4 regions of the Paenarthrobacter sp. NPDC090522 genome follow, and region 1 is predicted to be linked to each of the others. Evidence: riboswitches for the same ligand, from Rfam matches in the RefSeq annotation. Region 1 holds a riboswitch; each other region holds the start of a gene.

Evidence for each region. A riboswitch is a leader RNA that binds a small molecule or an ion and turns the genes downstream of it on or off. The one in region 1 is predicted to bind thiamine pyrophosphate.
Region 2: linked by a shared signal. The riboswitch ahead of thiO (glycine oxidase ThiO) and the one ahead of thiC (phosphomethylpyrimidine synthase ThiC) in region 1 are both predicted to bind thiamine pyrophosphate.
Region 3: linked by a shared signal. The riboswitch ahead of thiD (bifunctional hydroxymethylpyrimidine kinase/phosphomethylpyrimidine kinase) and the one ahead of thiC (phosphomethylpyrimidine synthase ThiC) in region 1 are both predicted to bind thiamine pyrophosphate.
Region 4: linked by a shared signal. The riboswitch ahead of ACIQT2_RS07460 (ECF transporter S component) and the one ahead of thiC (phosphomethylpyrimidine synthase ThiC) in region 1 are both predicted to bind thiamine pyrophosphate.

Annotation. Positions count from the first base shown of each region.
Region 1 is NZ_JBIVXL010000002.1:15,946-23,654, forward strand. Features, by position in the region: gene rpsP (30S ribosomal protein S16) at 1-84, opposite strand, end outside; gene ACIQT2_RS02195 (hypothetical protein) at 312-767, opposite strand; gene ACIQT2_RS02200 (VOC family protein) at 865-1,737, opposite strand; gene ACIQT2_RS02205 (amidohydrolase family protein) at 1,816-2,898, opposite strand; TPP riboswitch at 2,984-3,091, shown strand; gene thiC (phosphomethylpyrimidine synthase ThiC) at 3,086-4,909, shown strand; gene ACIQT2_RS02215 (alpha/beta fold hydrolase) at 4,892-5,614, opposite strand; gene ffh (signal recognition particle protein) at 5,674-7,251, opposite strand; gene ACIQT2_RS02225 (glucose-6-phosphate dehydrogenase) at 7,363-7,709, shown strand, end outside.
Region 2 is NZ_JBIVXL010000002.1:369,246-376,954, reverse strand. Features, by position in the region: gene ACIQT2_RS03795 (DEAD/DEAH box helicase) at 1-737, opposite strand, end outside; gene ACIQT2_RS03790 (RNB domain-containing ribonuclease) at 1,015-2,481, opposite strand; gene ACIQT2_RS03785 (ferritin-like fold-containing protein) at 2,523-3,191, shown strand; gene thiE (thiamine phosphate synthase) at 3,188-3,853, opposite strand; TPP riboswitch at 3,881-4,000, shown strand; gene thiO (glycine oxidase ThiO) at 3,993-5,252, shown strand; gene thiS (sulfur carrier protein ThiS) at 5,249-5,485, shown strand; gene ACIQT2_RS03765 (thiazole synthase) at 5,489-6,286, shown strand; gene ACIQT2_RS03760 (hypothetical protein) at 6,377-6,679, opposite strand; gene ACIQT2_RS03755 (DUF3107 domain-containing protein) at 6,715-6,939, opposite strand; gene ACIQT2_RS03750 (TetR/AcrR family transcriptional regulator) at 6,990-7,709, opposite strand, start outside.
Region 3 is NZ_JBIVXL010000001.1:378,594-386,302, forward strand. Features, by position in the region: gene rplU (50S ribosomal protein L21) at 1-206, opposite strand, end outside; gene thiD (bifunctional hydroxymethylpyrimidine kinase/phosphomethylpyrimidine kinase) at 549-2,069, opposite strand; TPP riboswitch at 2,061-2,159, opposite strand; gene ACIQT2_RS01765 (Rne/Rng family ribonuclease) at 2,233-5,601, opposite strand; gene ACIQT2_RS01770 (vitamin K epoxide reductase family protein) at 6,081-6,752, shown strand; gene ndk (nucleoside-diphosphate kinase) at 6,826-7,242, opposite strand; gene ACIQT2_RS01780 (DUF4233 domain-containing protein) at 7,284-7,709, opposite strand, start outside.
Region 4 is NZ_JBIVXL010000005.1:29,729-37,437, reverse strand. Features, by position in the region: gene ACIQT2_RS07480 (penicillin acylase family protein) at 1-192, shown strand, start outside; gene ACIQT2_RS07475 (GNAT family N-acetyltransferase) at 291-893, shown strand; gene ACIQT2_RS07470 (energy-coupling factor transporter transmembrane component T family protein) at 1,033-1,827, opposite strand; gene ACIQT2_RS07465 (ABC transporter ATP-binding protein) at 1,824-3,359, opposite strand; gene ACIQT2_RS07460 (ECF transporter S component) at 3,359-3,979, opposite strand; TPP riboswitch at 4,057-4,192, opposite strand; gene ACIQT2_RS07455 (NUDIX hydrolase) at 4,346-5,059, shown strand; gene ACIQT2_RS07450 (DUF4235 domain-containing protein) at 5,097-5,357, shown strand; gene mnhG (monovalent cation/H(+) antiporter subunit G) at 5,426-5,809, opposite strand; gene ACIQT2_RS07440 (monovalent cation/H+ antiporter complex subunit F) at 5,799-6,077, opposite strand; gene ACIQT2_RS07435 (Na+/H+ antiporter subunit E) at 6,074-6,637, opposite strand; gene ACIQT2_RS07430 (Na+/H+ antiporter subunit D) at 6,634-7,709, opposite strand, start outside.

The DNA of each region.
Region 1 (7,709 bases):
CTTGGCGCGGGCATCCATGACGACAATGCGGTAGTACGGTGCGCGCATCTTACCGAAGCGCTTAAGGCGAATCTTTACGGCCACTTTTGTGGTCACTCCTGTTTCTGAAACGAGGGTGAACCCGAGGTTCTGCACCCGTGGGGCGGGCCATACTAAGGGGTTCGAAGGACAAGATACGTGCACGGAGAGAGGGGCCGCACCGATCGAGTACCTGTCCATTGTGCCAGATGGGACGCGCAATTACGACTTGGCCGGTCCAGCCCGGTGTGCCGTTGCCCACCCACCGGCAACGGCACAAGGTGGTGAAAGGATCAGGCAACCGACCAGACGTAGAGTCCGGCCCGGTCCGCGTTCTCCACATCCGTGGCCAGCGCGGCGAGCTGCTGGACGTAGCCACGGGATGCGGTTGCGTCGAACGGCATGTCATCCTGCTCCGCCCAGGCGGCTGCGACGTCATCCAGGACATTGCCGTCGCCCTCGCTTTCATAAGTGAGGAGTTCGGCCAGCGCGCGCACCATGGCCTCGGGGACGCCCAGAAGCGCGTCGCTGGTGACGTCCACCAACGCCAGCTCGTAATCGGCGCCGGCTGCATGCACAGCCTGCCCGGCAAGATCGCCCAGTTGTTCAACTTCGAAATCAGTGATGCCATCGATCCGGACGGCGGACCCGGCGACGTCGGCGCCGCCTTCGAGGGCCGCGGCCCGCTTAAGTGCTTCGTCGTGGGTGGCTGCAAAAATTTCGGCAAAGCCCATGGGAACTACTCTCATTCCGTCATGCTGACAAGTCGCGGAAACGGACCCGCAGGCCCCCTTCCCGCCACTGCCCAGCCTAGTGCAGCAGGCACCCGACCGGCGCGACACGCCCTTAGCGGACGGCAACCCGCAAGTGGTTCCGCCAAGGGTCTTCGAAACGCAGTTCCTTCCCGGTGTGGTGGCTCTGCAGCCCGGCGACCTTGAGGCGGTCAGCCAGGGCCTGCACGTCGTCGTCTCCAGGGACTTCGATCAACACTTCACCGAGGCCCAGGGTGTCGCGGCGCGGTCCTGCGCCGCGGCTGTTCCACGCATTCATCGCCATGTGGTGGTGGTATCCGCCGGCCGAAACGAACAGCGCCTGGCCATGCCACCCGGCCGTCCGCTCGAAGCCGAGGGTGTCCACGTAGAACTTCTGCGCCGTGGCCACGTCACCCACCTGCAGGTGGACATGCCCGATCCCCGCGCCGGCCCGGGCCTGTCCGGTCACAGCCTCTTCACTCAGGTACTGCTGGAGGTAGGCCTGCGGCGGAAGCGCCACGTTATCCATCACCACGTTCTTCCCGTCCCACCGCCAGACCTCGCGGGGCTTGTCGTAGTACAGCTCGATGCCATTGCCTTCGGGATCGGTGAAATAGAAAGCTTCGCTCACCAAATGGTCCGCGCTGCCAACGAAGGCCCGCGGCTCGTACTGCGCGGCGGTCGCGATCGTGGCGGCCAAAGACGGCTGGTCTTCGAAGAGGATTGCCGTGTGGAAGAGGCCCGCCTCGCCCCGACCGGGGACCTGAAGGCCGGCAGCGGGGGCAAGGTGGACCACAGGCTTGCCCAAGCGGCCCAAATACACTCCGCCGTCCTGCTCCGCCACCACCTGGAGACCCAGGGCGCGCTGGTAGTAGTCGCTCATGACTTTCATGTCGCCGACCTTGAGCATCACCGTGCCCATGGTGAGTTCGGCAGGCAGCAGGTCCTGGGTGGATGAGGTGGTCATATGAAACTCCCGGTAATGAAGGTGGCCGCTGTTCGGCGCGTTCTACTTATCTAAATTACTTGAAGCTTCAATTTATTCCTAGCGGATCACCGTTCCACGCAACACCACACTCTTCAGCTTGTGGACTGTGGCCAGCTCCTGCCGCGGATCAGCAGCGCAAACCACGACGTCGGCACTCGCGCCTTCGCTGATGGCGTCGGCTCCCAGCCACTCACGGGCGCCCCAAGTGGCAGCGTTGAGCACAGCGGCAGGCGGCAGGCCGGCGTCGTGCAGTTCCTGCATTTCGTCCGCGATACGGCCGTGGTTGATGACGCTCCCGGCGTCCGTACCCGCGTAGATGGAGACTCCTGCTTCGAAGGCCTCCAGGACGCGTTCGCGGCGCCGCTCCCACAGGGCAGTCATGTGCTGCGCATAGTCGGGGAACTTGGGCCTTGCTTGTGCGGCGATGTCCGGAAAAGTAGCGATGTTCACCAGCGTGGGGACGATCGGCACCAGCTGCTCCACCAAACGGGGCACATGCCGCGGCAAGAGACCGGTAGCGTGCTCGATGCAGTCAATGCCGGCGTCGAGCATCTGGTCCACGGTGTCTTCGGCGAAGCAGTGCGCGGTCACGCGGGCCCCTTCGTCGTGCGCGGCAGCAATGGCATCCTTGACCACGGCAGCAGGAAATGACGGGGCTAGGTCTCCAACGCCACGGTCTATCCAGTCGCCCACCAGTTTGACCCAGCCATCGCCGGCGCGGGCTTCCTTGCGCACTGTCTCCACCAGCTCATCGGGCTCCACCTCGTGGCCCAGGCCTCGAAGATAGCGGCGGCTCCGCGCGATGTGCCGCCCTGCCCGGATGAGCCGCGGGAGATCATTGCGCTGCTGGGCCCAACGGGTATCGCTGGGTGAACCGGCGTCCCTGATCAGCAGCGTGCCGGCGGCGAGGTCGGTTTGCGCCTGGGCCAAGGTGGTCGCCTCGTCCACCGATCCGCCCGGGCCGAGGCCGATATGGCAGTGGGCGTCCACGAAACCAGGGAGGACCCAGCCATCCAGCACGGCGTCCGGCCGGGCCGCGGGCCGGATGAACGTCAGCAGGCCATCCACGGACCATAGCCCCCGGCGCTCGTCCTCGGCTCCGAGCAGCACGGGACCGGTGAATTCGATGATGTTCGCCATGGCAAAAGCCTAGTGCTCCCCCTCGAGCCACGCCCTGCCGGATGGCTTGTGACTGGGACCACCCGGGGAGCTGTGGTAGCTTCGTCTACGACCACACGGGGGCCCTTGCAGGGGCTGAGATCGGGCTGAGGCAGTCTGCGACCGTTGAACCTGTCCGGGTAATGCCGGCGAAGGAAGTGAGTAATCCTTGAGCACCACAGAAACACAGCACAGCCCTGCCCAAAACCAGTCTGCGACGGCAGAAGAGACGGTCACGCAGTCGCTGAAGTCCCATTCGCTGGCCTGGCTGGAAGATCCCCGCCACGGCATCCGCGTACCGGTCACCGAAATCGCGTTGGAACCATCGCCGAACGGCCAGGCCAACGCTCCCTTGCAGGTGTACCGCACCGCCGGGCCAGGCAGCGACCCGGTAGTGGGCCTGCGTCCTTTCCGGCAGCCCTGGATTGAAGAACGCAGGGACACGGAAAGCTACAGCGGCCGCGAACGCAACCTGCTCGACGACGGCAAGTCGGCTGTCCGCCGTGGGGCGGCCTCGGCGGAATGGAAGGGTGCCCAGCCCGTTCCCCTCCGCGCCATCGAAGGCAGGACCGTCACGCAAATGCACTATGCCAGGCAAGGCATCGTGACCCCGGAAATGCGCTTTGTGGCGCTGCGGGAAAACTGCGACGTCGAACTGGTTCGCAGCGAAGTAGCGGCCGGCCGCGCCATCATCCCGAATAACATCAACCACCCTGAGTCCGAGCCGATGATCATCGGCAAGGCGTTCCTGGTGAAGATCAACGCCAACATCGGCAATTCAGCCGTGACCAGCTCCATCGCCGAGGAAGTCGACAAGCTGCAGTGGGCCACCCAATGGGGCGCAGACACCGTCATGGACTTGTCCACCGGTGATGACATCCACACCACCCGCGAGTGGATCATCCGGAACTCCCCCGTTCCCATCGGCACCGTTCCCATCTACCAGGCGCTGGAGAAGGTCAACGGCGAAGCCAACAAACTCACCTGGGAGATCTTCCGTGACACGGTGATTGAGCAGTGCGAACAGGGCGTGGACTACATGACGATCCACGCGGGGGTCCTCCTTCGCTACGTTCCGCTGACGGCCAACCGGGTGACGGGAATCGTTTCGCGTGGCGGCTCCATCATGGCGGGCTGGTGCCTGGCCCACCACGAGGAGAACTTCCTCTACACCCACTTCGATGAGCTGTGCGAAATCTTCGCCAAGTACGATGTCGCGTTCTCGCTCGGTGACGGACTGCGTCCCGGTGCCACCGCCGACGCCAACGATGCCGCGCAGTTCGCCGAGTTGGACACCTTGGCCGAACTGACCCAGCGTGCATGGGAGTACGACGTCCAGGTCATGGTGGAAGGGCCGGGGCACATCCCGTTCCACCTGGTCCGGGAGAACGTGGAACGGCAGCAGGAATTGTGCAAGGGCGCCCCGTTCTACACCCTGGGACCCCTCGTGACGGACGTCGCGCCCGGCTACGACCACATCACCTCGGCCATTGGAGCCACGGAGATTGCCCGCTACGGCACGGCCATGCTGTGCTACGTGACTCCCAAGGAACACCTGGGCCTGCCCAACAAGGACGACGTCAAGACGGGTGTGATCACGTATAAGATCGCAGCCCATGCCGCGGACCTCGCCAAGGGACATCCCGGTGCGAACGAACGCGACGACGCCCTCTCCAAGGCGCGCTTCGAATTCCGTTGGCGGGACCAGTTCGCCTTGTCCCTGGACCCGGTAACCGCGGAATCCTTCCACGACGAGACGCTTCCGGCCGAACCGGCCAAGACGGCACACTTCTGCTCCATGTGCGGACCCAAGTTCTGCTCGATGCGCATCAGCCAGGACATCCGGGATGAATACGGTTCTGCCGAAGCCCAGGCAGCGATTGCGGACATGTACAGCGGCATGCGGGAAAAGAGCCAGGAGTTCCTCGCGGCAGGAGGCAAGGTCTACCTGCCCGAGCTGCAGGTGCCTGCAGGGTCAGGACGCGCGAACTGAGCTGGCCCGCCCAACCTCGGCGATGAACTTCCGGATGATCCGGTCTCCATCCGCCGAGTCCTGGGGCCGGTGCCCTCCAGCCGCCGCGCAGCGGAGGGCACCGGTTTCCTGCAGATAGGCTGCGATCTCCTCGTAGAGCGGTTCCCAACCGCCTGTGAGGACCAAGGTAGGTACTCCCGGAACGATGTGCAGTTGCGCTTCCCACGGGGGTGCCTGCAGTCGCAGCCTCCTGGCGGAACGCCTGGCCTCGGGTGTTTCCTGCCCGCCGGCCTCGGCGGAAAAAGCACGCCGGAAGTATTCGCGTTCGTAGTCGGCGTCGTTCAGTTGGTTCCGGACCTCGAAAAGCGGTTCCATGAGGGCACGGTGTGAAGCCGTGGCGGGCAACTCCGCTGTCAGGGACAGGCACGCAGGCTCAACAAGGACCAGGGAATGCACCAGGTCCGGGCGCTCCACCGCCGCAAGCATGGCGGAGATGGCGCCTTGCTCGTGTGCCACCACGTGCCCACCGCCGGAGCTGGCCAGCGAATCAAGCAGGATTGCGACGTCGGCAGCCACATCCGATTCCTCGGGTTCCGCCACGGGGTGGAACCCGTGGCGGCGCAGGAACAGGGCGTCGTAGTCCAAGGCCATGCCATGTTGCTTCGGCCACGCCGCCGCGCCGAAACTGCCCAATCCATGGACAAAAACTACGCGCTGCTTGTGCATTGGATCAGCCTATTCCCCGGCACCGACATCCAACCGGCCGGCAGTTGGGCTGGACCTGGCTACTTGCCCAGGAACTTGTCGAAGCCCTTGGGCAGGTTCAGCGAGGACGGATCGAAGTCCGCAGCACCCTGGCCGAAAGCGGCGCCCTTCGGTGCAGAAGCCGCTGCGGCCCGCTTTGCCTCGGCATCGCGCAATTCCTGCGCGGCCTTGGCCGGGTTGCCGGAACGTGCCTTCTTCTTGGGCGCGTTCTTGCCGCCCTTGCGGCCGCCGCCGGGGCCACCCAGACCTGGCATCCCGGGCATACCCGGCATGCCTCCACCCTGGGCAAGCTTCTTCATCATTTTCTGGGCCTGGCCGAACCGCTCCAACAGGCCGTTGACCTCGGACACGTGGACACCGGAACCCCGGGCAATACGGGCCCGCCGCGAACCGTTGATGATCTTGGGCGCAACGCGCTCGTGCGGAGTCATGGAACGGACAATCGCCTCGACGCGGTCGATCTCACGCTCGTCGAAGTTCTCCAACTGCTGGCGGATGTTCTGGGCGCCAGGCATCATCATGAGCATCTTCTTCATGGAGCCCATGTTGCGGATCTGCTGCATCTGGGCCAGGAAGTCGTCCAGCGTGAAGTCTTCCTGGTCGGCGAACTTCTTCGCCATCCGGGCCGCTTCGTCCTTGTCCCAGGCCTTCTCCGCCTGCTCGATCAAGGTCAGGACATCGCCCATGTCCAGGATGCGCGAGGCCATGCGGTCCGGGTGGAAGAGCTCGAAGTCGTCGAGGCCTTCACCCGTGGAGGCAAACATGACCGGCTTGCCCGTCACGGACGCAACGGAGAGCGCGGCACCGCCGCGGGCGTCGCCGTCGAGCTTGGACAGCACGATGCCGGTGAAGTTGACGCCCTCGTCGAAGGCCATGGCCGTGTTGACGGCATCCTGGCCGATCATGGCGTCGATGACGAAGAGGACCTCGTTGGGGATGATCGCCTGGCGGATCCGCTTCGCCTGGTCCATCATCTCGGCGTCGACGCCGAGCCGTCCGGCGGTGTCCACGATCACGACGTCGTGCAGCTTCTGGCGGGCTTCCGCCACGCCGGCTTGGGCAACGGCCACGGGATCCCCCGCGGGGTGCTCAAGTTCCGAGGTGGCACCGGGATGCGGCGCGAAGACCGGAACACCTGCGCGCTGGCCCACCACCTGGAGCTGGGTGACGGCGTTGGGGCGCTGCAGGTCGCAGGCCACCAGCAGGGGGCTGTGGCCCTGGGCCTTGAGCCACTTGGACAGCTTGCCCGCAAGGGTGGTCTTGCCGGCACCCTGGAGGCCGGCCAGCATGATGATGGTGGGGCCGTTCTTGGCCAGGCGGATGCGGCGTGTTTCGCCACCGAGGATCTCCACGAGCTCCTCGTTGACGATCTTCACGATCTGCTGGCTCGGGTTCAGCGCTGCCGAAACTTCGGCACCGAGCGCCCGCTCACGGATCCGTGAGGTGAACTCGCGGACCACGGGCACGGCAACATCCGCGTCCAACAGGGCGCGGCGGATCTCACGGACGGTGGCGTCGACATCCGCTTCGGAGAGACGCCCCTTGCCACGGAGGTTCTTGAAGGTTGCTGTCAACCGGTCAGAGAGTGAATTGAACACGCGCCGCGCACTTCTTTCGATGGTCTTCGGATGGCGGCCAATGCGGCACACCGGAGGGGACTCGACTATCTAGGGTATCAAGTCACGCTTCCAAGATGGCATGCTGGCACGGTGACCGACAAAACAACTGTGAAAACGTTGCTCATCCTCGGAGCCTCCGGCGACTTGACCGGCCGCCTGCTCCTGCCGGGCCTCGCCGGGCTCCTCGCCACGGGCCGTGCGGCCGGTCTTCGGCTGGTTGGCGCCGGATCGGACCCCTGGACTCCGGACCAATGGCGGAAGCGGGTGGACGGGGCCTTCGCGGCGGCGGCCTCCAAAGCCGACGCCACGGGCAAAAAATCCCTCACCGCCGTGGCCGGATCCACCAGCTACCACCAGGTGGACGTCACGGCGGATGGTCCGCTGGCAGACCTCCTGGGACAGTTGGAGGGACCGGTTGCCATCTATTTCGCCCTGCC
Region 2 (7,709 bases), 350 kb from region 1:
GTCGGCTGCGTCATGTAGCGGCGGGCCATGGCGATGACGGGGCCGGGCATCGTTGCGGAGAACAGCAGGGTCTGGCGTACTGCCGGAGTGCCGGCGATGATCGTTTCAACGTCCGGCAGGAAGCCGAGGTCCAGCATCTCGTCGGCCTCGTCCAGGACCACCATCTTGACGTTCTTCAGGCTGAGGTGGCGCTGCTTGTAGAGGTCGATCAGGCGGCCGGGGGTACCAACGACGACCTCGACGCCCTTCTGCAAGGCTTCGATCTGGGGCTCATAGGCACGGCCGCCATAGATGGTGGCGATGCGGGCGTTGCGCTTCCGGGAAGCCGTCTGGAGATCGTTGGCCACCTGGACCGCGAGTTCACGCGTCGGCACGATCACCAGGGCCTGGGGTGCGCCCGGAACTGCCAGCTTGGCGTATCCGGGATCTTCCTTGCCTTCGATCCGCTGCAGGACCGGGATGCCGAAGCCGAGGGTCTTGCCCGTACCGGTCTTTGCCTGGCCGATGATGTCGTGGCCCCCCAGCGCCACAGGCAGCGTCATGGCCTGGATGGGGAAGGGGTGGGTAATCCCGGCATCGGAGAGGGACTCCACAATGTCCGCACGCACATTGAAGTCGGCGAACGATTTTTCTTCGATCTCGTGGGGCGTCTCATCCGAGGTGATCGTTTCCTCGGGTTCGATTGATTCGGTTCCGGTGGAGTCCGTCAGGACTTCATGGGTGTGCAATTCACTCACAGGGAGTTTCCTTATTCATTTGGGCATTGGCGCTGCATGCTCAACGGCGGCGGCGAAGCCGTACCGGAGCACGAACGGGCGCGCAAGCAATTCCAGTGGAAGCCGATCGCGGGCTATCTAAGTACTGGCACTGGTGACCAGCGGGCACATCTCAAGATCGCGTAGGGGCGGGCTTGTTGAGTTCAAAAATTAACTGAATCAACGACCGGGCATCCATTACTACAGGCCAAGTCTATCCTCTGGCCGTCCCAAACCCCGGATCGGCACCGTGGCGGCTTCACGCGACCAGGGCGAAACGGATTTCCCTGCTGGCAATATCGGCCTTCACCAGCCTCACCCTGACCTGGGTGCCGGACTCAAGCTCACCGTCGCACCGGGCCGTGATGGCCGGTTCCTGGATCTGGATGGTGCCGTACGGTCCGTTGCCGTTCCCGTTGCCGTTTCCGTTGGATGGTTTGGATCCGGAGATCACCACGGCATCGAATTCTTCACCGATGTGGTTGGCCACCAGGGCAGCCTCCACCGTGTCCAGGGCCAGGCGTTCCAGCTTCCCGGCCAGTTGGTCCGAGGACGCCATGATCTCCGGGAGCGTAGGAAGTGCTTCGCGGGCCCATTGAGGGATGTCGTGTCCGCCGCTCAGCGCTTCGCAGATCACCAGGACAAAGCGGTCGATCAGGCGGCGAAGCGGAGCGGTGGTGTGTGCATACGGCGCCCCGATGGCCGATTGGATGACATCCTCCGGGACCTCGCCATCGAATGGCGTGTACCCGGCGCCCCGGAACAGCGTGCCTGCGGAGTGCAGGATGGCCAGTTGCTTGGGATCGGAAGCATCAAGGGTACGCAGGTACTCGCCATAGGTGATGTCGCCGTCCCACGGTTTGCCCAAGGCCTGGGTTTGCCGCTTGAAATGAAGCAAGGAGCGCTCGTCCGGCGCGGGCATGGTGCGCAGGATCCCTACCTTGCCGTCGAGCATCATGCGGGCCGCGGCCATGCCCGTCATGAGGGAGATCTGGGCGTTCCAATCCTCCACGGGAAGCGAAGGGGCAGCCACAATCCGGTACCCGCCGCCACCAGTCGCCTGGACGATCTCCTGCTCAGGCATGTTGAGGCTGGCACCACCACGCTTGCGTTCCAGCTCCACTCGTTTCAGTCCGACCTCCTTCAGCAGTTGGAGGACAGGAAGGGCCGAGCCGGAATCTATCTGCTCCTGGGCACCCTTGTAGCTCAGCTTCGCGCGGCTCCGGACCTTGGCGCGCGCGACGGAGACGGACACGACGTCCGCTTTTGCATCAAGGTCGAAGTCCCACACGAACGCCCCGCAATCCTGCCCGGCCAGCAGGCTGCCGGCATGCTCGCTGATCACCTCCGGGTGGAGGGGAATCCGGCCGTCGGGAGCGTAGTAGGTCTGGCCGCGCTGCCTGGTTTCCGCGTCCAAGGCTCCATCGGGCACAACAAAAGAGGGGACGTCCGCAATGGCGTAAAGGACTTTGTAGCCTTCGCCTGAATGGTCGATGAAAAGGGCCTGGTCCAAGTCGGTGGAAGTGGCGGGATCAATGGTGACGAAAGGAACGTCGAGCAAATCCCGGGCGGGGAGTTGATGGTGTTCAACGGCCGCGCGAGCCTCAGCCAACGCATCGCCGGGGTACTCGCCGGGCAGTTCCAGCTCGGTCCTGAGCGCAGCCAGGGACTCCGCGAGCTGGTCGGAAGAATCGTCGACGTTGGGCGCTATCCGATGATGTGACACGAAAGTCAGACTAGCCCGAATTCGACGGATAGTCTTGGAACATGGGCACCTCCACAGGCCGCAACGACTCCCCGGGACAGCTCGCCGCCGGGCTGCTGGGTGCCATGGCCTACGGGGAGTTGTCCGCCTTTGGCCGGTTGTCCTCCGACTCCCGGTTGGCACCGACGCTTCGCGAACGGGCCATGCTGGCGAAGATCGCTGTTGGCGCCTTCGGAAACTATGCCGTGATCAGTGGCAGGCTCACCGAAATGGGGAACGACCCTGAGGACGCCATGCTCCCGTTCCAGGGTTCGTTCGACCATTTCCACGAGCGGACCCCGCCGGGAGACTGGTTCGAGTCGGTGACGAAGGCTTATGTCATCGACACCGTATCGGCGGACTTTTACCGAACGGTCGCCGGGTTCCTCGATTCCGGGATCCAGCATTTCGTCCAGCAGGTTTGCTCGGCCGATCAAGCTACCGAAGCCCTGCGGATCCTGCTGCGCCGGGCCCTGCGGGATGACCCCCGGCTGGCTTCGCGGCTCTCGCTCTGGGGCCGCCGGATTGTGGGGGAGGCCCTCACCCAGGCCCAGCGGGTGGGCTTGGAGCACCCGGACCTGGGACCACTGTTGCGCGATGGACACGGATCCCGTGCCGCAGTCCATCAGCTCACCGCAGAGCTGGCCGAACGGCACGGGCGCCGCATGACGGGGCTTGGGCTGACGGCCTAGGCCGCGTCGAGCGCCGAAAGCAGCGCCCGCGCGGCCGCCGTCGGGTCCTCCGCCTCGGTGATGGCGCGGACCACCACGATGCGGCTGGCACCGGCGGCAACTACTTGCTCCACATTTCCAAGGTCAACCCCACCAATGGCGAACCAGGGCAGGTCCACCCCGGCTTGTTTTACGGCCTCCGCGGCATATGTGACCAAGTCCAGCCCCACAGCAGCGCGGCCCGGTTTGGTGGGTGTCGCCCAGAGCGGGCCTACGCAGAAGTAGTCCAGGCCACCAGGTCCCTGGGAAGCGGCCACAGCCGCGTCCACCTGCTCGGGCGAGTGGGTGGAGAGGCCGATTGTTTCCTCGACCGGGAGCAGCTCCCGGGCCGCCCCCAGAGGGATGTCCTTTTGGCCGATGTGGAACACCGGAGCCCCGGAAATACGGGCAACATCGGCGCGGTCGTTGACGGCCCAAAGGCGTCCGTGGCGGCTGGCAACCTTGTTCAGGACCTCCAGCAGTTCCAGTTCTTCGGCAGCCTCGAGCGTCTTGTCGCGGAGCTGGATAATGTCCACTCCGCCCTCGAACGCGGCGTCCACAAAGTCTTCGAAGTCGTCCTGCCGCCGGCGGGCGTCGGTGCACAAATACAGGCGGGCAGGGGAAAGGAGATCAGGCTGGGTCATGCAAACCAGAGTAGTTCCTCTAAACTGGGCACGTACTGCGGGAGCCGCGACGATCGTCTTTATGACTGTCCGGCTGAGAGGGCTTCAGCGCCGACCGCTTGACCTGATCCGGCTAGTACCGGCGTAGGGAAGGGAATCCATGGCACAAGCCATTCACGCAGACGTCGCCGTCATCGGCGGCGGCGTCATTGGACTCGGAATCGCGCATGAGGCGCGACGCCTGGGCCGTTCGGTGGTCCTCATCGATCCGGCACCGGCAAGTGGAGCAACCTTTGCCGCTGCCGGCATGCTGGCTCCCGTCAGCGAGCTCCATTACCAGGAGGAAGATCTCCTGGAACTCATGCTGGAATCGTCGCGGCGCTGGCCCGCCTTCGTGGACAGCCTCGCCGGGTCGAGGGAAGCCGCCGGATACCGCACGACGGCGACCATCGCCGTGGGTGCCGACGCCGCCGACCGCCGTGCGCTCGCGGACCTCCGGGCAGTCCAGGTGGCTGCGGGACTCCAGGTGGAGCCACTCCTGCTGAGGGATGCCCGTGGGCGGGAGCCGTTGTTGAGTCCGCAGGTATCCTGCGCGTTCCACATACCGGCGGACCATCAAGTGGATCCCCGCAAGCTGGCGGCGAGGCTTCTGGCCGGTTTGGCTGCCCACTGTCCCGCCGATACCAGTTGGATCGAGGGGACCGATTCCGGCTTCCACCTCCGGGAAACGGCCGTCCGCCTGCTCTGGGACGAAGGACGCGTAGCCGGCGTTGAATCCAGCAGCGGCAGGCGGGTCTCGGCCAAGGAAACAGTCCTTGCCAATGGCCTGGACGCTGCAACCGTCAACGGCCTCCCGGAGCAGCTCCATCTCCCGTTGCGGCCGGTCTACGGGGACATCCTCCGGCTCCGTGTCCCGGAATCCCTGCAGCCCCTTGTCACGTCGACCATCCGCGGAATGGTGCGGGGTGTGCCCGTCTACATCGTTCCCAGGGAGGACGGGACCGTGGTAGTCGGGGCCACCCAACGCGAAGACGGATTGTCTGCCAGTTCCAACGCCGTCTCGGCCGGCGGCGTCTACCAACTCCTGCGCGATGCCCAGGTCCTTGTGCCCGCCGTCGCAGAACTGGAACTCCTCGAAGCGACAGCCCGCGCCAGGCCGGGAACTCCGGACAATGCACCGTTGCTGGGACGGGTGGCCGGTGCCGGGGGGGAGGTCCAGGGCCTGATTGTCGCCACGGGCTTCTTCCGGCACGGAGTTCTCCTGACGCCCGTGGCTGCGGCCATCGTGGGCGGTTTGATGACCGGCCCGGCCGATCCCAGGTGGTCACGCTTCAGGCCGGACCGCTTTGCCCCGCAGGGAAGTGCACCCGCCATCCATACCTCCCCTCATACCGGACCATTCACCAAGGAATCAGCATGAACATCAAACTCAACGGAGCAGACCACGCAGTAGTGGACGGCGCCTCCGTCAGCACCCTCGTGACGTCCGTCACCGGCCGCGCACTGGACCACCGCGGACAGGCGGCCGACGGCGGCAAGCTGGGCGTCGCCGTCGCACGCAACTCGGAAGTGGTGCCGCGCAGCCAATGGGCCGCCACGGACCTCGCTGAAGGCGATGAACTGGAACTCGTTACCGCAGTCCAAGGAGGCTGAACCGTGACCACAACAAGCACTGAAACCCGGATTGACCCGTTGGTCATTGACGGTGTTGAGCTCTCGTCCCGTCTGATCATGGGAACGGGAGGCGCCCCCAGCCTTGAAGGCCTCGGAGCCGCGCTCCTGGCATCCGGGACGGAACTGACCACCGTGGCCATGCGGCGCTACTCTCCAGCGGAGGCAGGGTCGCTGTTCCAGCTCCTGGTGGACAACAACATCCGGGTGCTCCCCAACACTGCAGGCTGCTTTACGGCCAAGGACGCGGTGCTGACGGCCGAACTGGCCCGCGAGGCATTGGAGACCGACTGGGTCAAGCTTGAGGTCATCGCGGACGAACACACGCTCCTTCCCGACGCGGTGGAACTCGTGGAGGCCACGGAACAGTTGGTGAACCGGGGCTTCAAGGTCTTCGCGTACACCAACGACGATCCGGTGCTGGCCCTGCGCCTGGAGAACCTTGGTGCCACCGCCGTCATGCCGCTTGGCGCGCCGATCGGAACAGGCCTGGGTATCCTCAACCCGCACAACATTGAGGTCATCGTCTCCCGCGCTTCTGTTCCGGTAGTCCTGGACGCGGGCATCGGCACGGCCTCCGACGCGGCGCTTGCCATGGAGTTGGGGTGCGACGCCGTCCTCCTGGCCACCGCCGTGACCCGGGCCCAGAACCCGGCCCTGATGGGTGAGGCTTTCAAACACGCCGTCCTGTCCGGCCGGTTCGCCCGTCAGGCTGGACGGATTCCCCGGCGGGAGCATGCCCTGGCGTCCTCTGCCATGGAGGGCCGCGCAGAGTTCCTCTGACGTGGAAACTCGTGTGGCCACCGCCCAACGGCGGTGGCCACACGAGTTTAAGGAACCGGAACTTTATGGGACCGGAACGTCCGGGACTGCCTAGAGGCGCAGGGCCTTGGTCAGGGCCGTAGTATCCCGCGAGGTGCGCGTACGGCCCAGGTAGACCACAGCGCCTGCCGCGGCAGCTGTGCCCAGCACGATGGGCAGCACATAGGGAATCCACGTCAGCCCAGGCTGGTAGCCCAGGCCGGCCGCGATGAAAGCCACCCAGGCCAGTGCGCCGATGCCCAACGAAACTCCGGCCGGCAGGGCAATGCCGTACTTGCCGTGTCGTTTGTCATTTGCCCACACCAGGAAGCCGGTGGCGACAGTCGCAAACGCAACAACGACGAGTGAAAGCATGGGGACTCCTTAGCGGCAGTAGTCAGGGCAAAGTGTCAGAGGGCGCCGAAGCCCACGCGCCGGACTTCTTCGGCGCCGATTTCGACGTAGCCCAGGACGCTGCCGGGAACGATCACCTGGCGGCCCTTGTCGTCCGTCAGCCGCAACTCGGAACCCTTGGAGAGGGCGTCCGCAACGAGCTTGGCGACCGCGTCAGCGTCCAATGCGGATTCGAGCACAATTTCACGGCCGACGTTCTGAATGCCGATCTTTACTTCCACAGCAAGGCCTCCAAGCCAATCAAGAATTAGGTCAGTCCTTTATTTGTAGCCTAGGACTCTTTGGGGAATCGACTGATTCCGCGCCAAGCTAAACGATAGATCAGATCGCTGGCCACATCGAGGTCCAGGTTTCCGTCCGTTTCGAGCCAGTACCGTGCGCTGACCTGGGCCATTCCGGCCAGGCCGCGGCCCAGCAGTTGCGCTTCCAGTGGGGGGAGCTTGGTGTCTTCGGCAATGACATGGGCCACGGCATCCGCAAAGGTCTTGTTGAACGTTTCCAGGCGGGAACTGACATCGGGATCGTTGATCAGGTCCGACTCGAAAACCAGCCGGTGCGCTTGGTCGTCGTCCGCAATGAACTTGTAGTAGGCGCGCATGACGGCCTTGACGCGCTCCTTGTTGTCCGAGGTGGAATTCAAGGCGGTGAGCATCAGTTCGGTCAGCGCGGCGAGATGGCTGTCCAGGAGCGCCATGTACAGCTCCCGCTTGGAGGGGAAGTGCTGGTAGAGCACCGGCTTGCTCACATGGGCGGTCTCAGCGATCTCATCCATGGCGGCACCGTGGAAGCCGTTGGACACGAAAACTTCCAGGGCAGCGTTGAGCAATTGCGCGCGGCGTTCGTCCCGCGGCAACCTTGCTGAGCGCGGTGAACCAGTCCGTTCCTGCTTTGCTGGTGCCCCATCGTTTGCCCGTGCGCCGTCAGCCACAGTCTGCCGCCTTTCCTTTGCAGTTATGACCACTGTACCGGTGGGTAATATGACCGGGCGGCA
Region 3 (7,709 bases), on a different contig from region 1:
CCACGGAGGTCCTCCAGGATCTCGGCCGTGACCTTCACCTTGGCCAGGTCCGCAGCAGCGGAGGTGACCTTGTCGCCGTCAACCAGGAGCAAGGCGGGCAGCTCAAGCGTGCTGCCGGCTCCACCGGGGACGCGGTTCAGCGTTACGTAGTCTCCAACGGAAACCTTTTCTTGGCGGCCGCCTGCGCGGACAATCGCGTACACCACTGGGGTACTCACTTCTCTCGACGTTTCTTACTAAATTTGCGTGCGGAACTCGAACCGGAATCAGGCCTGGTTCACGCTGTGCCTCAACGCCGTGGACTCCAGATCGAAGCCCGCGAGTCATCCCGTGAATAATTCCAGGGGGCATAACCCAAGTGTTGGCGTAAGCACCGAAGATCAAGATTACGCTAGTTCGACCCTCGGCTGCAAATGAGGCCGGGTCCGGAAGCCACCGCGTGACGCTAGTCACCAGTAGGAACGGACTTTCCCGGCACCGTGCCCATACAGCCTACAGGCTCCGGGACACTTTGCCGGGAATTCACCACTTCGACGCGCGGGCGGCCTTCACGCGTGCAACCGCGGGGCGTCAAAGAAGGCCGTCTCGTAGCGGCACGAATGGGCGAAAGCCTCCACCATGGCGGCCCGGTCGTGGCTGGAGGCGACGACCGCGGCCGCGTCCGTAAAGCCGATGGCCTTGCGGGTGGCCTCGGCAAAGTCTTCATCGGCGTAGGTCTTCAACCAGTCCGCATACGCGTGCTCCGACGGGGAACCTGCTGTGACGTAACTTGCGTGGAGCCGGTGTCCCACCTCGGCGTAGAGCCAGTAACAGGGCAGGATGGCCGCGAGCAGCACACCGTAACTTCCAGAGGCCGACGCCGCCAGCAGGTGGTCCACGTAGGCCTTGGTGACAGGTCCGGTGTGGGTTGCGGCCTCCCGCGTGCTCAGCCAATTGCGGTGCAGTTCGGATTCGACTTCGAGGCAGAGCTGCGAGGACCTGGCCCAGAACAGCTGCTCTTCCTCGGTGGGAGCGAGGGCACCTGCCCGTGCCAGCACCCGCGAGTAGCCGTTCAGGTAAAGGGCATCCTGCGCGAGGTAATAGTTGAACTGTGGCTCGGGAAGGCTGCCCGACTCCAGCCCCTGGATGAATTCGAGGCCATGGATGGCGTCCAGCTCAGGTGCCGCTTCCTCCCACAGGCGGGCGGCGAAAGCCCCCGGGCCTTCGGCCTGCTGTGCATGGTGGAAGTGGTTGATGGGGCCGCTGCCATGGCCCACCTCCAGCACATCCGCGGTGGCCAGGGCCTGCAGGAGCCAGGGTTTGACCTCCCGCAGCGACGCTTCCCAGTCTCCCGTCCGCGCCTGGACCGTAGCCAGGGCCGAGGACAACGAGCAGCCCGTTCCATGACTGTTCTTCGTCTCCACCCGTGGCCCCGCCACCGAGACAAGGTCCTGCCGCAGCAAGCCACTGGTATTGACGAGCGCATCGGGACACTCGGCTCCCGCCAAGTGTCCGCCCTTCACCAGCACGGTGTTTCCACATTCGGCCGCGAGCCGCTTGCCTTGTTCGAGGGCAGTGGACCAATCCGTCGCTTCCGGCTCGCCCAGCAGCATGGCGAGTTCAGGAATGTTGGGGGTGATGAGGTCCGCCACCGGCAAAAGGCCGCGCAGGGCGGCTTCGGCGGATTCCCGGAGGAGGCGGTCACCACTGGTAGCTGCCATCACCGGGTCAAGGACCACGACGGCGGGACGCACGTCCTCCAGCCAGCGACGCACCTCGCCAATCACCTCGGCGTCGCCCAGCATCCCGATCTTGACGGCGTCGATGGTTACATCGCTGCTGATCGCCTCAAGCTGCTGCCGCAGGAAGTCCACGGGCGGAACATGGACGGCGGTGACGCCCAAGGTGTTTTGCGCCGTGAGTGCCGTGACTACGCCCATTCCGTAGCCGCCGTGGGCGGCAATGCTCTTCAGGTCTGCCTGGATTCCAGCGCCGCCGGAGGGGTCGGAGCCCGCGATGCTAAGGACGCGCGGGGTCCGCCGGCCGGTGTTTGCCACGGCGTAGACGGCTGATTTCAACGATGAAGTCATGAGGGACATCCCTTCGCCGGTGCTAACCGGACAGGTTCAACGGGTCTGGATCTCAGCCCGGCCCAACGCCTGGCACCCCGTGTCAGTGACCAAGCCTAACGGACGAAGGGTCCGGCAGTAGTTACTGCCGGACCCTTCGTCGGTTACATGACGTTGGCAATGCCTAGAGTTCCGAGGCCGGAACCCCCACGCCGAGGATAATCGGCTCAGAAGCAGCGGACTCCCTCTTGGCCTGCTCCTGCGGCGCCTTGGCTTCATGGGCCGCTCCCCCACCGGTGGACGCGGACACCTCATGGTGCTCTACCGTGGTCTCGTTGGCGGCACCCTGCGCCCGGCTGGCGCTGCGGTTCCGGCGCCCACGCCGGCCGCGGGCACGGCTGGACAGATCACTTTCCTCCGCAGGATCCTGCCGGGTGGGGACGGTTTCCGCGGGAGCAGCAACAGTGGCAGCAGGCCCAGCCTGGCTTTCGACAGCCACGGGACCCCCACCCAGGTGGGAGAAAGCCTCAGCCAACAGGTCCAGAGTCATGGCAGGCTTCTCCGAAGCCGGCTCCTCGTGGTGTTCCACGAAGGGCAGGGCAACCTCTTCACCGCCAAACCGGAGCACCGGCGTGGCACGTGGGGCGCCCTCGACGGCGCCCGAATCGGGCACCTCGTCAGAATGCTCTGCGCCAGCCCCTGTTGCGGCGGCCGCGGCACGTGCTTCTTCCTCGGCCCGGTGAACCTCGTCGTCGTGCAGGTGGGCAGCGTGCGCTGCAGCGGCGATCGTGGCCAGGGCAGCCCTGGTGGCCTGGGCCTTGGCCTGCCGTGCCGGATCCACCGGCTCCGGAGCCGGCGTCGAAGGCGCAGGCGAAGCTGCGGTGTGGACCGGCGTCGAGCTCTCTGCCGGCTGTCCCCCGCCCTTGCCGCGGCGGCGCTTCCGCTCAGTCCGGCTGGAAGGCTGCTGCTGGGTTTCCGTGTGCGGCCGGTGCTGCTCGGCGGCAACAGCGTTTGCACGACGGTGCTCAACAGGTTCGTCGTGAGTCACCACGCCGCGTCCGGCACAGTGCTCGCACTGCTCGCCAAAGACCTCGAGCAGGCCCGTGCCCATGCGCTTGCGCGTCATCTGCACCAAGCCAAGGGAGGTCACTTCCGCCACTTGGTGCTTGGTACGGTCCCGGCCCAGGCATTCCACCAGGCGGCGCAGCACCAGGTCCCGGTTGGATTCAAGCACCATGTCGATGAAGTCGATGACGATGATGCCACCGATATCGCGCAGGCGAAGCTGGCGGACTACTTCCTCGGCGGCCTCAAGGTTGTTCTTGGTGACGGTCTCCTCCAGGTTTCCACCGCTGCCGGTGAACTTGCCGGTGTTGACGTCCACCACAGTCATGGCCTCGGTACGGTCGATCACCAGGGATCCACCCGACGGCAGGAAGACCTTGCGTTCCAGGGCCTTGTGGATCTGCTCGTCGATGCGCCATGCCGAGAAAATGTCCTGGTCCTTGGTCCACTTCTCGAGCCGGCCCACCAGGTCCGGCGCAACATAGGTGACGTAAGCCTCAATGGTGTCCCAGGCATCGTCGCCGGAAACGATGAGCTTGGAGAAGTCCTCGTTGAAGACGTCACGGACCACCTTGATGGTCAAATCGGGCTCGCCGTAAAGCAGCTCGGGTGCCAGGACCTTCGTGGAGGAGGCCTGGCCCTCAATACCCTCCCACTGGGCGCGGAGGCGGTTGATGTCGTGGGTCAGTTCCTCTTCCGAGGCCCCTTCGGCTGCCGTACGGACAATGACCCCGGCGTTCTCCGGCAAACGGTCCTTGAGGATCCGCTTAAGGCGGTTGCGCTCGACGTCGGGCAACTTGCGTGAGATGCCCGTCATGGAACCGCCGGGAACGTACACCAGGTAGCGGCCCGGAAGGGAAATCTGGCTGGTCAGGCGTGCACCCTTATGCCCGACGGGATCCTTGGTTACCTGCACAAGGACGGAATCACCCGATTTCAGGGCGTTTTCGATCCGGCGCGGCTGGCCCTCAAGGTTGACGGCATCCCAGTTCACCTCGCCGGCATAGAGGACCGCGTTGCGGCCACGTCCGATGTCAACGAACGCTGCCTCCATGGAAGGCAGCACGTTCTGTACCTTGCCCAGGTACACGTTGCCGATCAGCGAATCCTGCTGGGTCTTGGAAACGAAGTGCTCGGCAAGGACGCCGTCCTCCAGGACACCGATCTGGATCCTGTCGTCGCGCTGGCGCACGATCATCTGCCGGTCCACTGATTCGCGGCGGGCAAGGAACTCGGCCTCGGTGATGACCTGGCGACGGCGGCCCGTCTCGCGGGACTCGCGGCGGCGCTGCTTCTTGGCCTCAAGCCGCGTGGAACCCTTGACGCTGGCCACGCGGTTGGAACTTGTGGATTCCGAGATGGGCCGCGGTGCGCGGACACGGGTCACCGTGTTGGGCGGATCATCGTCCGAGCCGCCGGTCAGTTCAAGGTCCTGGTCGCCACGGCGGCGGCGACGGCGACGACGCGAGGTGACGCCGTCTTCAAGGGGCTCGGCGGCCGGCGACTCGTCATCGTCCGCCTCCTCGCCGGACTCCTCGGCCCCGTTATCCTCACGGTCCGATGCGCGGCGGCCACGGCGGCCACGGCTCCGGCGCCGGCGGCGGCTTCCCGCCTCCTCCAGCTCGCCGTCACCGGTGTCCTCAGACTCCTCAGCGGTCTCTTCAGTCTTTTCCTCGACTGCCGGACGGACCACTGTGCTGAGGTCGGGCGCCTGGAAGATCATGGACGTGATGGAAACGGGCTCCAGGAAGAGCGCCGAAGAACCGGGGGCGGCGTCTGCCTCGGATTCTGAGGACTCTGTGGGGGCTTCTGCGCTGGCTTCCGGTTCGGCGGCTGCGCCGCCTGCCGGGGTGGTGGGGGGTTCCGTCGCGGCTTTCGGTTCCGTGGCCGGTTCGGCGGCTGCGCCGCCTTCCGGAGTGGTGGTCGGCGTTGCTTCCGCGCCGCCTGCCGGGATGGTGGTCGGCGTTGCTTCTGCGCCGTCTTCCGGGGTGGTGGTCGGCGTTGCTTCTGCGCCGTCTTCCGGGGTGGTGGTCGGCGTTGCTTCCGCGCTGGCTTCCTCGGTGGTGGCTTCGGCTTCCGCCTTGGGTTTCGCAGTCCGACGACGGCGGACCGGCTTTTCCGGTGCGGGTTCGGCTTTTACCTCGGGCGCTGATGCTTCGGAGCCGGCTACTGATGCCGGCTGGTCCTCGGGTTCGGCGGCGTCGCCGAGGCCGGGGAGGGTTTCGGCCGGATCGGCCTTCTTGCGTGCGCGGCTGCGTCGGGCCGGGGCTTTGGGGGCTTCTTCAGGGGCGGCGGCGCTTCCGGCCTCAGGGGCGGCGGCTGGTTCGGCGGCGGCGTGCGGGGCTTCCTCCGCTACCGCTGCTACGGGCTTTGCCGTGGCTTTGCGCGGCGCGCGCGTGGTCCTGGCGCGGGTGGCCTTCTTGGGCACCTCCGCTGCTTCCGTAGAAGCTGCCTGATCATTAACGGCTACAACCTGGTCATTATCCATATGTGGCAACACTCCTGCCCCAGCGACGCCGCCACATCCAGCGCCCAGTGGGGCAAATATTGTCAAAACCCGCAGGCGTTGACAGAAGTCGGTAGTATTCCTTCCGGTTCGCACCATCATTGGGGTGCGGCAGCCCTGGAAGGCCAGTGTCTCAGTTCTGGAACCCGTTGTTCTGCTGCCACAACCAGGTGCCGTCCATTGTCATGGCGGGCCTACCAAGGATCGGCTGATCCAGGCATGCCCTGCTCACGCTGGCGGTCTTGGGAACAAGTCACCGGACCGGAGGACGAATGTGGATCGACTCCCGGCCATGTTCATTCTCTCATACCCCTACACATTCGAGTGGTAGGAAGGTGTGTCGATCTCCCCTTCGCCGCCGCCCGGAAGCTGGGCGCCACCTTCAGCATGCGGGGTTAGAATCCTCCCAACAGCCCTTCCCGGCCACGCCGGGCCATCTGCCGAAAAGGATCACATCCGCGATGCCAAGCACCGCCAAGGGAAACCTGGACCACAAGTCTTCCGTCCCCGTCGAGGCGCGGGACCCCCAACCGGACACGCTGCCGGCGATGGTTCGCAACCGGCCCTTTGGCTGGCTGCTGCTGGTCACCGGCGTCATTGGATGGCTGGCCTCCGGGGCACTGGTCCTGGAAAAGCTCCAGGTGCTTCAGGACCCCAACCACATCACCGCGTGCGACGTGAACCCGTGGATCTCCTGCGGCACCGTCATGAAGACCTGGCAGAGTTCCCTGTTTGGTTTCCCCAACATGTTCATTGGCATCGTTGCCTTTGCCATCATCATCACCACGGCCATGGGGCTCCTCTCCGGAGCCAGGTTCGCCCGTGGTTACTGGATCGGACTGCAGGCCGGCGTAACGCTGGGCTTCGTCTTCGTCATCTGGCTGTGGTCGCAGGCCTTGTACGCAATCAACGTCCTTTGCCCGTTCTGCATGGTGGTGTGGGCTGTCATGATTCCCATGTTCGTCTGGGTGACCATCCGCAACCTGAGCACCGGAGTCATCAAGGCTCCTGCAGGGCTGGTCAAGCTCGTGGCCGATTCGGGCTGGATCATCGTCGCTTTGCTCTACGTTGCCGTCATTGCAACGATCTTCTTCGCTTTCCTCCACGTCTTCGCCGGGACCTCCGGCTACTAGGATTCAGCTGTAGAAACGCAGAAGGTCCCGTGTTCCTTTGGACACGGGACCTTCTGCGTCGTACTTCCTGGCTTTACTCGAACCAGATCTTGATTTCGCGTTCGGCAGACTCAACGGAGTCAGAGCCGTGAACGAGGTTCTGCTGGACAGCCAGGCCCCAGTCGCGGCCAAAGTCGCCGCGGATGGTGCCCGGGGCGGCCGTCGTGGGATCGGTGGTGCCGGCCAGCGAACGGAAGCCTTCGATCACACGGTGGCCTTCGAAGACTGCCGCCACTACGGGGCCGCTGAGCATGAACTCAACCAGCGGCTCATAGAACGGCTTGCCCACGTGCTCTTCGTAGTGCAGTTCGAGGAGTTCGCGGGTGGCGTTGACCTTCTTAAGCTCAGCCAGCGTGTAGCCCTTGGCTTCGATGCGGGCCAGGATGCTGCCGCTGAGGTTGCGGGCGACGCCGTCGGGCTTGACCAGGACGAGTGTCCGTTCAATGCTCACAGTTGCTCCAATGTGGTTGCTTGGTGGGTTTCCCAGCCAGTTTACGGGGTTTCCGGCTCTGTCCCGTCACGGTGTGCTGCGTCCCATTCCGCTTGCTCGCGGTCGCGTTGCACCAGTTCACGGTCGATCCGCATGCCTGTGCGGATCCCGTACCACCAGCAGACCGCGAACAGGATGCCGACAATGAACATGGTGGGCTCGGCCAGGCCGGTAAGGATCAGGACGATCTGCAGTGCCCAGCCGAGGCCCACGCCCCACGGCTTTGACAGCACGGCGCACGTCAGCACCAGGATGACGCTCAGGGCGATGCCAACGCCGAGGATGACTCCGGGAGCCACCTCGCCGCGCTTCAACCCGAAGACCACCAGCGTGCCGAAGAAGGCCACGAATGCCTCGAGGAGCAAGACCGTGGAGCCGAACATCACCTTGGTGGAGCGGCGCTTCTTGGGCATCCCGGGACGCCATTC
Region 4 (7,709 bases), on a different contig from region 1:
CGAAGCTTCCGTGGGCCCGTTGCCCGTTATGTCTGGGACTTGTCCCAGCGCAGCAACAGCCGGTGGATTGTCCCGTTCGGAGCCGCGGGCAAGCCGGACCATCCACACTTCTCCGACCAGTTGCCTCTGTGGTCCACCGGGGAACTGGTACCCGTGGTCACGGATTGGGAGCGGCTCGCCAAAGACGCCTGACGCTTGGCTTCGCCACGGTTTTTTGCACTACCGCATCACCTCAGTTCGCACCTGCACACACCGCATCGCATCGCATCGCATCGCACAAAAGGAAGCACATGAATACCACCACCCAGGACTTCGCCGTCCGCACCACCATCTACGCAGAAGAGCTTGAGGGCTGGGGTTCGCTCCGGATTGTTCCCGTGGTTCCTGCCGAGGACATCGACTTCATCCACGAGTGGGTTTCGCAGCCCCGCGCCAAGTTCTGGGGCATGATGGAAAAGCCGCGCGAGGAGGTCCTGGGCATCTACGAGTTCCTGGACTCCCTGGACACCCACCATGCGTTCCTGGTGGTCCTCGACGGCGAGCCGTTGGCCCTGTTCCAGACCTACGAACCCCTGCACGATCCCGTGGGCGAGGTCTACCCTGCGCGTGAAGGGGACATCGGGATGCACCTCCTGTTGGCGCCGGCCACGCGTCCCATCCCGCACTTCACGCCGCGACTGGCGACCTCGCTCATCAAGTACATGTTCTCCGTGCCAGGCAAGGACCGGATCATCGTGGAACCGGATGCCCGCAACGCCAAGGCCCTTCGCCGGCTCGAAGCAACGTGCTTCGAACTGGGACCGATCGTCCAACTGGAAGAAAAGGAAGCCCAGCTTGGGTTCCTGACCCGCGCCGGTTTCGACGAGATCCAAGCGGACAAGGCGGACAGCTAGGAGCCCGGCCAACCAAGGGAGCCGCGGGTTTGGGCCCGCGGCTCCCTTGTTGTCTCACGCTGCGCGCCTCGCGGTTGAAGCCCAGCCTCACGACGTGCTCTTCGCGCGATTGGAGGCCAGTTCCGCGACCTCGCTCGGCCTACCGCCAGACGAAACTCCACGTTCCTGCCCCCACGGCCGTCGAGACGGCGGCCGCGGCGATCACCACCCCGCCGAGCAACACCCACACATCCAGCAGCGAGTAGGTGGATTCGCGCGCCCAGGTCCGCTTGCCACCGCCGAAGCCACGGGCTTCCATGGTCACGGCCAACCTGGAGGCCCTCCGGACAGCCTGGACAAGGAGCCCAAAGCTCTGCCCGAGCGTGGCCTTCAAGCGTTGCACCGGGCTGCCCTGGGAACCGACACCACGGGCACGCCGGGCCATGCCGATGGTCTGCCACTCCTCCGCCATGAGGCCCACAAGCCGCATCGCCGCGAGGGAGCCCAGCACAAAGCGGTGCGGCAGCCTGGCCTTCTGCGCCAGCGCGTCGGCCAAGTCCGTCGGGTCGGTGCACGTCATCAGCAGGATTGCCGGCAAGGCGATCGCCAAACCGCGCAGCATGAAACCGAGCCCCAGCTGGAGGGAACCTTCGCTGATGGACCAGAGTCCGACGTCGAGCAGTACAGCGCCGCTGTCCGGCGCCACTATCGCGGTACTCCAGCCGCCGATCGCTGCCGCGATGATGAGCGGCCAGGCCCGGACCCACAGAAGCCGCACCGTCAGCCCGGCCAGCGGGAACAGCGCGAGCTCTGCCACCAGCGCGATCGACGCCGAGACCCAGTCAATGGACAGGGCCAGCACCATGGAAATCAGGAAAACGGCCACGAACTTTGCCAAAGGGTTGGCCCGGGTCAACAAAGCATGGTTGCCGCTCAGGCTCAAGGTCTCCCTCATGACGCACCAGCTTCCTGTTTCTCAGCCTGGTTCGCCGGCGTGAGGTGCAGTTCCGCACCGCCAAGGACAGCGCTGAATTCCTCGTCGTGGGTCACCGAGACTACGGCCGTTCCTTGGTCCAACAGCTCCGACAGGAACGAGGCCAGTTCGGCCCAGGTATTGGCGTCCTGGCCGAAGGTTGGTTCATCGAGCACCAGCACTTGGGGATGTGCGGCGAGGACCGTCGCCACGGACAGCCTGCGCTTTTCACCGCCGGACAGGGTGTAGGGATTCGCGTCCACCAAGTGCGTCAGCCGGAGCCGCTCAAGCAGTTCGTCCACGCGTTCCTCGCCGTGGCCCAGATGCCTGGGGCCGAACATGAGCTCGTCCAGGACCTTGCCCGTGACGAACTGGTGCTCCGGTTCCTGGAAAACGGTGCCGATTCGGGAGATCAGCTGGTCTGCTTTCCACGCGAACGGATCGATCCCGGCGCCTTGGGAAAGTTCGACGGCGGCAGACACCTTGCCGTGCACCGGCGCCAGAAGGCCCGCCATCGTGAGCGCGAACGTGGACTTGCCCGCGCCGTTCGGACCCGTGATGGTCAGTGCTTGTCCGGCCCTGACCTGCGCGGTAACGCCGGCTTGGACCGGCACGGGCGGGATGCTTTTGAAGCCGCGGCGCCGGGGCTTTTCCCGGGACACAGCCAGGTCTTGCGCTGCCAGGAGCAACGGTGCCATCTCGGGGACGAGGGTCCGTGCACGGGTCCGTGGAACATAGCCGGGAACCCACACGCCCGCATCAATGAGCATGGTGCGGGCCTCGGAAAGCACGTGGTCCGGCTGCCCATCCAGGAGAACCCCTCCGCCGGGTTGCAGGACCACGATCCGGTCAACGAGGTCCTTCCATACCGATACCCGGTGCTCCACCACCACCAGGGTTGCACCGGTCTTGTCCAGGCAGCGGCCAACGGCGTCGCGGACTTCCAGCACGCCGGCCGGGTCCAGGTTGGCTGTCGGCTCGTCCAGGAGGAGCAGCCCTGGCCGCATCGCCAGAATGCCGGCAAGCGCAAGGCGCTGCTTCTGCCCGCCGGAGAGTGCCGCCGTCGGGTGATCCAGCGCCAAGCCGCCATCTGCAGCGGTACGCAACCCGACGTCGTCGAGCGCCTCATGGACGCGCGCCCAAATCTCTGCCCTCGGAACGGCGAGGTTCTCGGCACCAAACGCTGCGTCGTCGCCCACGCGGGACAGGACCACCTGCGTTTCCGGGTCCTGCTGCATCAAACCGGCGCGGCCCCGCTGTTCGCGCGGCAGTCCGCCGTCGATCAGCAGGGAGCCGGTCTCGTCCGAGTCGTCTTCCTCGTCGCCCAACACCCCGGCCAAGGCGTGCAGGAGCGTCGACTTGCCGGCTCCGGAGGGACCCAGCAGGAGCACGCGCTCCCCGGGTTCGATCCGCAGGTCCAGTCCGTGGATGGCAGGGGTGGACCGTCCGGCGTGCCGCCATCCCCAGCCCTCGGCCGAGATGGCGGCGGGCCGGCCGCTGTTTGTGGCGGCCATCAGTTGAAGACAGGCTCCGACGCAGCCTTGCGGGATGCGAAAGCGCTCAGCACGCCGGTCTTCGCCAGGCCGCGCGTGGCAACCCAGGAGAGGGCACCGGCGATGATCGCACCGGAGATTGTGCAGAATGCGATGTAGGCCAGTTTGTCGACGGCTTCGTAGGCGATGTTCCAGCCCCACGGGAGGAAGGAATCATTCAGGCCGCAGAAGAGGCCAGCGCCCGCACCCGCGAGAAGCGAGGTGGGCAGGTTGAACTTCTTGTAACGGAACGCTGCGAACACCAGCTCGGCGCCGAGGCCCTGCAGGATGCCGGAGATGAGCACCGTGGTGCCGTACTGGGAGCCCATGATGAGCTCGCCGGTGGCGGCCACGGCCTCGCAGAACAGCGCCGCACCGGGCTTGCGGATGATGAGCATGCCCAGCACCGCCGGGATCATCCAACCGCCGGCGATCAGGCCGGTGAGCGGCGGGTAGGCCGCGTTCATGGGGATGGATACGATTGCGGCGCCCTGGGACCATGCCCAGAAAATCACGCCGCCGGCGATGGCGATCAACGCTGCCACCACAATGTCTACAACGCGCCAGTTGTTACTGGTCTTCTTCACGCTTGCCGTGGTCATTTCTTTGCCTCCTGAGGTTACAGGAGGGGAAAGTGCTCCCCGGTACCCCGGCCGGCTCACGCCGCCCTGGTCCGGACACTCTGAGAAGCTCGACTCCCTTGCGCCGGTACTAACCGGATCAGGTTCGAGGGTCTGCGGCTGTCCGCACTCTCAGCGCCCTCGCGTCTCCTGCATCGCTGCAGGTTCGACGGCGGCGCTCCCCTGTCGTTATCAATCTGCCCTTATGGGCGAGGTTCAGTTTACACCTGAAGGGGTTTGCGGGGTCATGGAGCGGGTCATAAATCCGTTGCGGGGCCGCTCTCCGCCCCATTCCCCGCCCTTGGGGTCGCAGACCGGGCCGCACAACGTAGCTGAGACAATGGCAGCATGACGGAAACTCCTGGTCCAAGCCATCCTGACGCAGCCAAGCCAGTTGCCGAAGCCCGCCTTGCAGCCAGCGTGATCCTGCTCCGCGATACGTCTGCAGGGCTGGAGGCCTTTGTCCAGCACAGGGTCTCCACCATGGACTTTGCGGCGGGCATGGTGGTGTTTCCCGGCGGCCGCGTGGACACTGGGGATTCCGAGGGCTGGGACTACGCACCAGAGCTTCTGGAACGACATGCCAAGGAGTGGCGGCTGAGCTCAATCGCCGCAGCAGAACCGGATTCCTCCGCGGCCAGCAGCCAAGCATGCAAGGGCTCCGGCACCGTTCTCGCCGCCGCCGTCCGCGAGGTCCAGGAGGAAGCCGGCCTCACGTTGGATCCGGCCGCCCTTCGGCCGTGGGCCAACTGGATCACGCCCGTGGACATGCCCAAGCGCTTCGACACGTACTTTTACGTTGCCAAGCCTGCCCCGGACGCCGCACCGCAACACCAGACCACTGAGGCCTGGCAGTCACTGTGGATGCCCGTTGACGGAATCCTGTCCGCGGAGGCCGAGGGCAAGCTGCAACTCATGCCGCCCACGTACTACCTGCTCAGGGAAATCTCCGGATTCGACTCCGTTGATGCCATGTGGACCGCGGCTCATGAGGTGGTTCCCGTGCTGGCACCACCGGGCTCCCTTGCCGCCTTCCTCAAGGAGAGGGCGAGCCGGGGCTAAGCAGGATCCGCCGGGTTGTTGAGGTTAGGCTGAAGGCATGAACTTCTTCCTCAAGCTTCTGGGCGCAGGCGTGAGCCTCGGCGCGGGTTTCCTTGGCACCAAGCTGGTCAACAAGGGATGGGAAAAAGCCACGGGCAACAAGCCGCCCAAAGGCAACGATGACATGGAGACGAGCCTCCGCTCAGCGCTGACGTTTGCCCTCATCTCGGCGTTTGTCAGCACCCTCATCCAGGTCCTGGCCAGCCGGGGTACGCAGCGCGCCATCGCCCGCTTCGGCAAGTCCCAGGACATCGTCTAAAACCAACGCGGGGTCACTCACGGCCCATGGCGGACATCCGGATGGGCCGGAAGTGACCCCGCGTTGCCCTAGTCCTCCGAACGCCCCTCGGCCGCACGCTGCACCACGGCTTCCAGCTCGTCCTTGGTGAGCAATTCACGGTGCCCATGCTTGGTACGGTAGGCCGAACGCCCCACCATGTGGGCCGCAACGGGTGCCGTCAGCAACTGGAAGATCCAAGCCACCAGCAGCACGGGCCACACCCACCAGGTGCGCATCTGCAGGCCGATCGCGGCAAGCATGAGGAACAAGCCCAACACCTGCGGTTTGGTGGCCGCGTGCATGCGGCTCATGAGGTCCGGGAAACGCAACAACCCGATGGCCGCACCCAGTGACATCAGGGCGCCCACCACCAGGAACACTGCCGTAACGGCGTCGATCACGAGGTCCACGCCGGTTGCATCAGGAGTCATTGGCCTGTCCCCTTCGCTCAGCCACGAACCGGGCAACGGTCACCGATCCGATAAATCCGATCACGGCCAAGGCAACCAGGAGCATGAGGTTGTTCAGGTGCCGGTTGACCGCCATATCCACCGCCAGCGCAGCGCCAAGGATGGCCAGGAGTACGTCGGAAGCGAGCACGCGGTCCAGCAACGACGGCCCAACGGCGATCCGGATGATCGCACCGGCCGCGGCGAGGCTGAGGATCACAGCCGTGACAATGAGAACCAGTTCTTTCACAGTGAGGCTCCTTCCATGCCCGGGGCTTCAGCCCGAAGGGCTGCCACTTCCTCGCGGGTGCCCATGATCCTGATCAGTCCGGCTTCGATGTCCTGTACTTCGTGCCGGATTTTCTGCACATCTTCCTCTCCGTAGATGTTGAGCGCGTGCAGGTAGAGCGTGGAGGTGGAGCGGTCCACTTCCACCACCAGCGAGCCCGGGATCAGGGAGATGACGTGGCCGGTGGCCGTCACCATGAGGTCGGCATGGCTCCGCAGCGGAACAGCGACGACGGCGCTGCGCACCTTGGGTCCTTTGACCACGGCCAGGTAGAGGACCAGGAAGCTCGCTGCCACCACTTTGCCGAGGAACATGAGGGCGAAAGGAATGGCGCGGAGGATGTTGAAGCGGCCACTCAGTTCAACGGGGGGCAAGTAGAACAGCTTGGCCACCACAATGGCGATGAGCGCGCCGAACAACAGGTTGCCGGGGCTGAAATCCCGCCACAGGGCACCCCACACAATCACCAGCCAGATCAGCAGTGGGAGTTCGGTGCGGAAGGAGATCGGTTTGCGGCTCATTTGGCACCGCCTGTCTGCACCGCGGCGGGCACCGGAGCGTTATCACCCAGGACGGAGTGGATGTAGGCCGAACGGTCGAGCATGATCTCGGCTGAGCCTCCGGACAGTTGGAAAAGCGGTCCGGCGAAGACAGTGAGCGCCACACCGAAGACCACCAGTCCGGCCGTCGAACCCACCATGGTCCGGGGAAGGACACCGGCACGGCCGGGCGTCAGGAGCACCGGATCCGGGTATTCAGCGTCCTCGGGCTTGCGCCAGAAGGCCCTGTTCCACACGCGGGCGATGGCGAGCAAGGTCAGGAGACTCGTGACCACGCCGCCCACCACCAGGATGATGGCCAAGGGCGTGCCTAGCTCGACACCTGCTTGCAGGAGGCCAAGCTTCCCGAGGAACCCGGAGAACGGCGGGATGCCTGCCAGGTTCATGGCCGGGACAAAGAACAACACGGCAAGCAGCGGGGAGAGCTTGGCCAACCCGCCCAGACGGTCGATCGAGGACGAGCCTCCGCGCCGCTCAATCAAACCCGTGACCAGGAACAAACTGGTCTGGACGGTGATGTGGTGCGCCACGTAGAACACCGCGGCCCCAAGCCCCGTTATGGAGGACATCGCGAGGCCGAACACCATGTAGCCAATGTGGCTGACCAAGGTGAAGGAAAGCAGACGCTTGATGTCGCTCTGGGCCAAGGCACCGAGGATGCCTACCACCATGGTCAGCAACGCCACGATCATCAAGGGCGTGTTCAGCGTATCCCCTGGGAACAGGAGCGTTTCAGTGCGGACCATCGCGTACACGCCCACCTTGGTGAGCAAGCCGGCGAACACCGCGGTGACCGGCGCGGGTGCGGTGGGGTAGGAGTCGGGCAACCAGAAGGACAGCGGGAACACGGCGGCCTTGATGCCGAAGGCCACCAGCAACATCACATGCAGGAGGTTCTGCGTGCCCTGGTCCAGCTCAGCAAGCTTGATGGCCAGGTCCGCCATGGTGATGGTTCCGGTGGCACCGTAAATCATGGCGATCGCGATCAGGAACAGCACCGAGGACACCACGGAAACCACCACGTACGTCACGC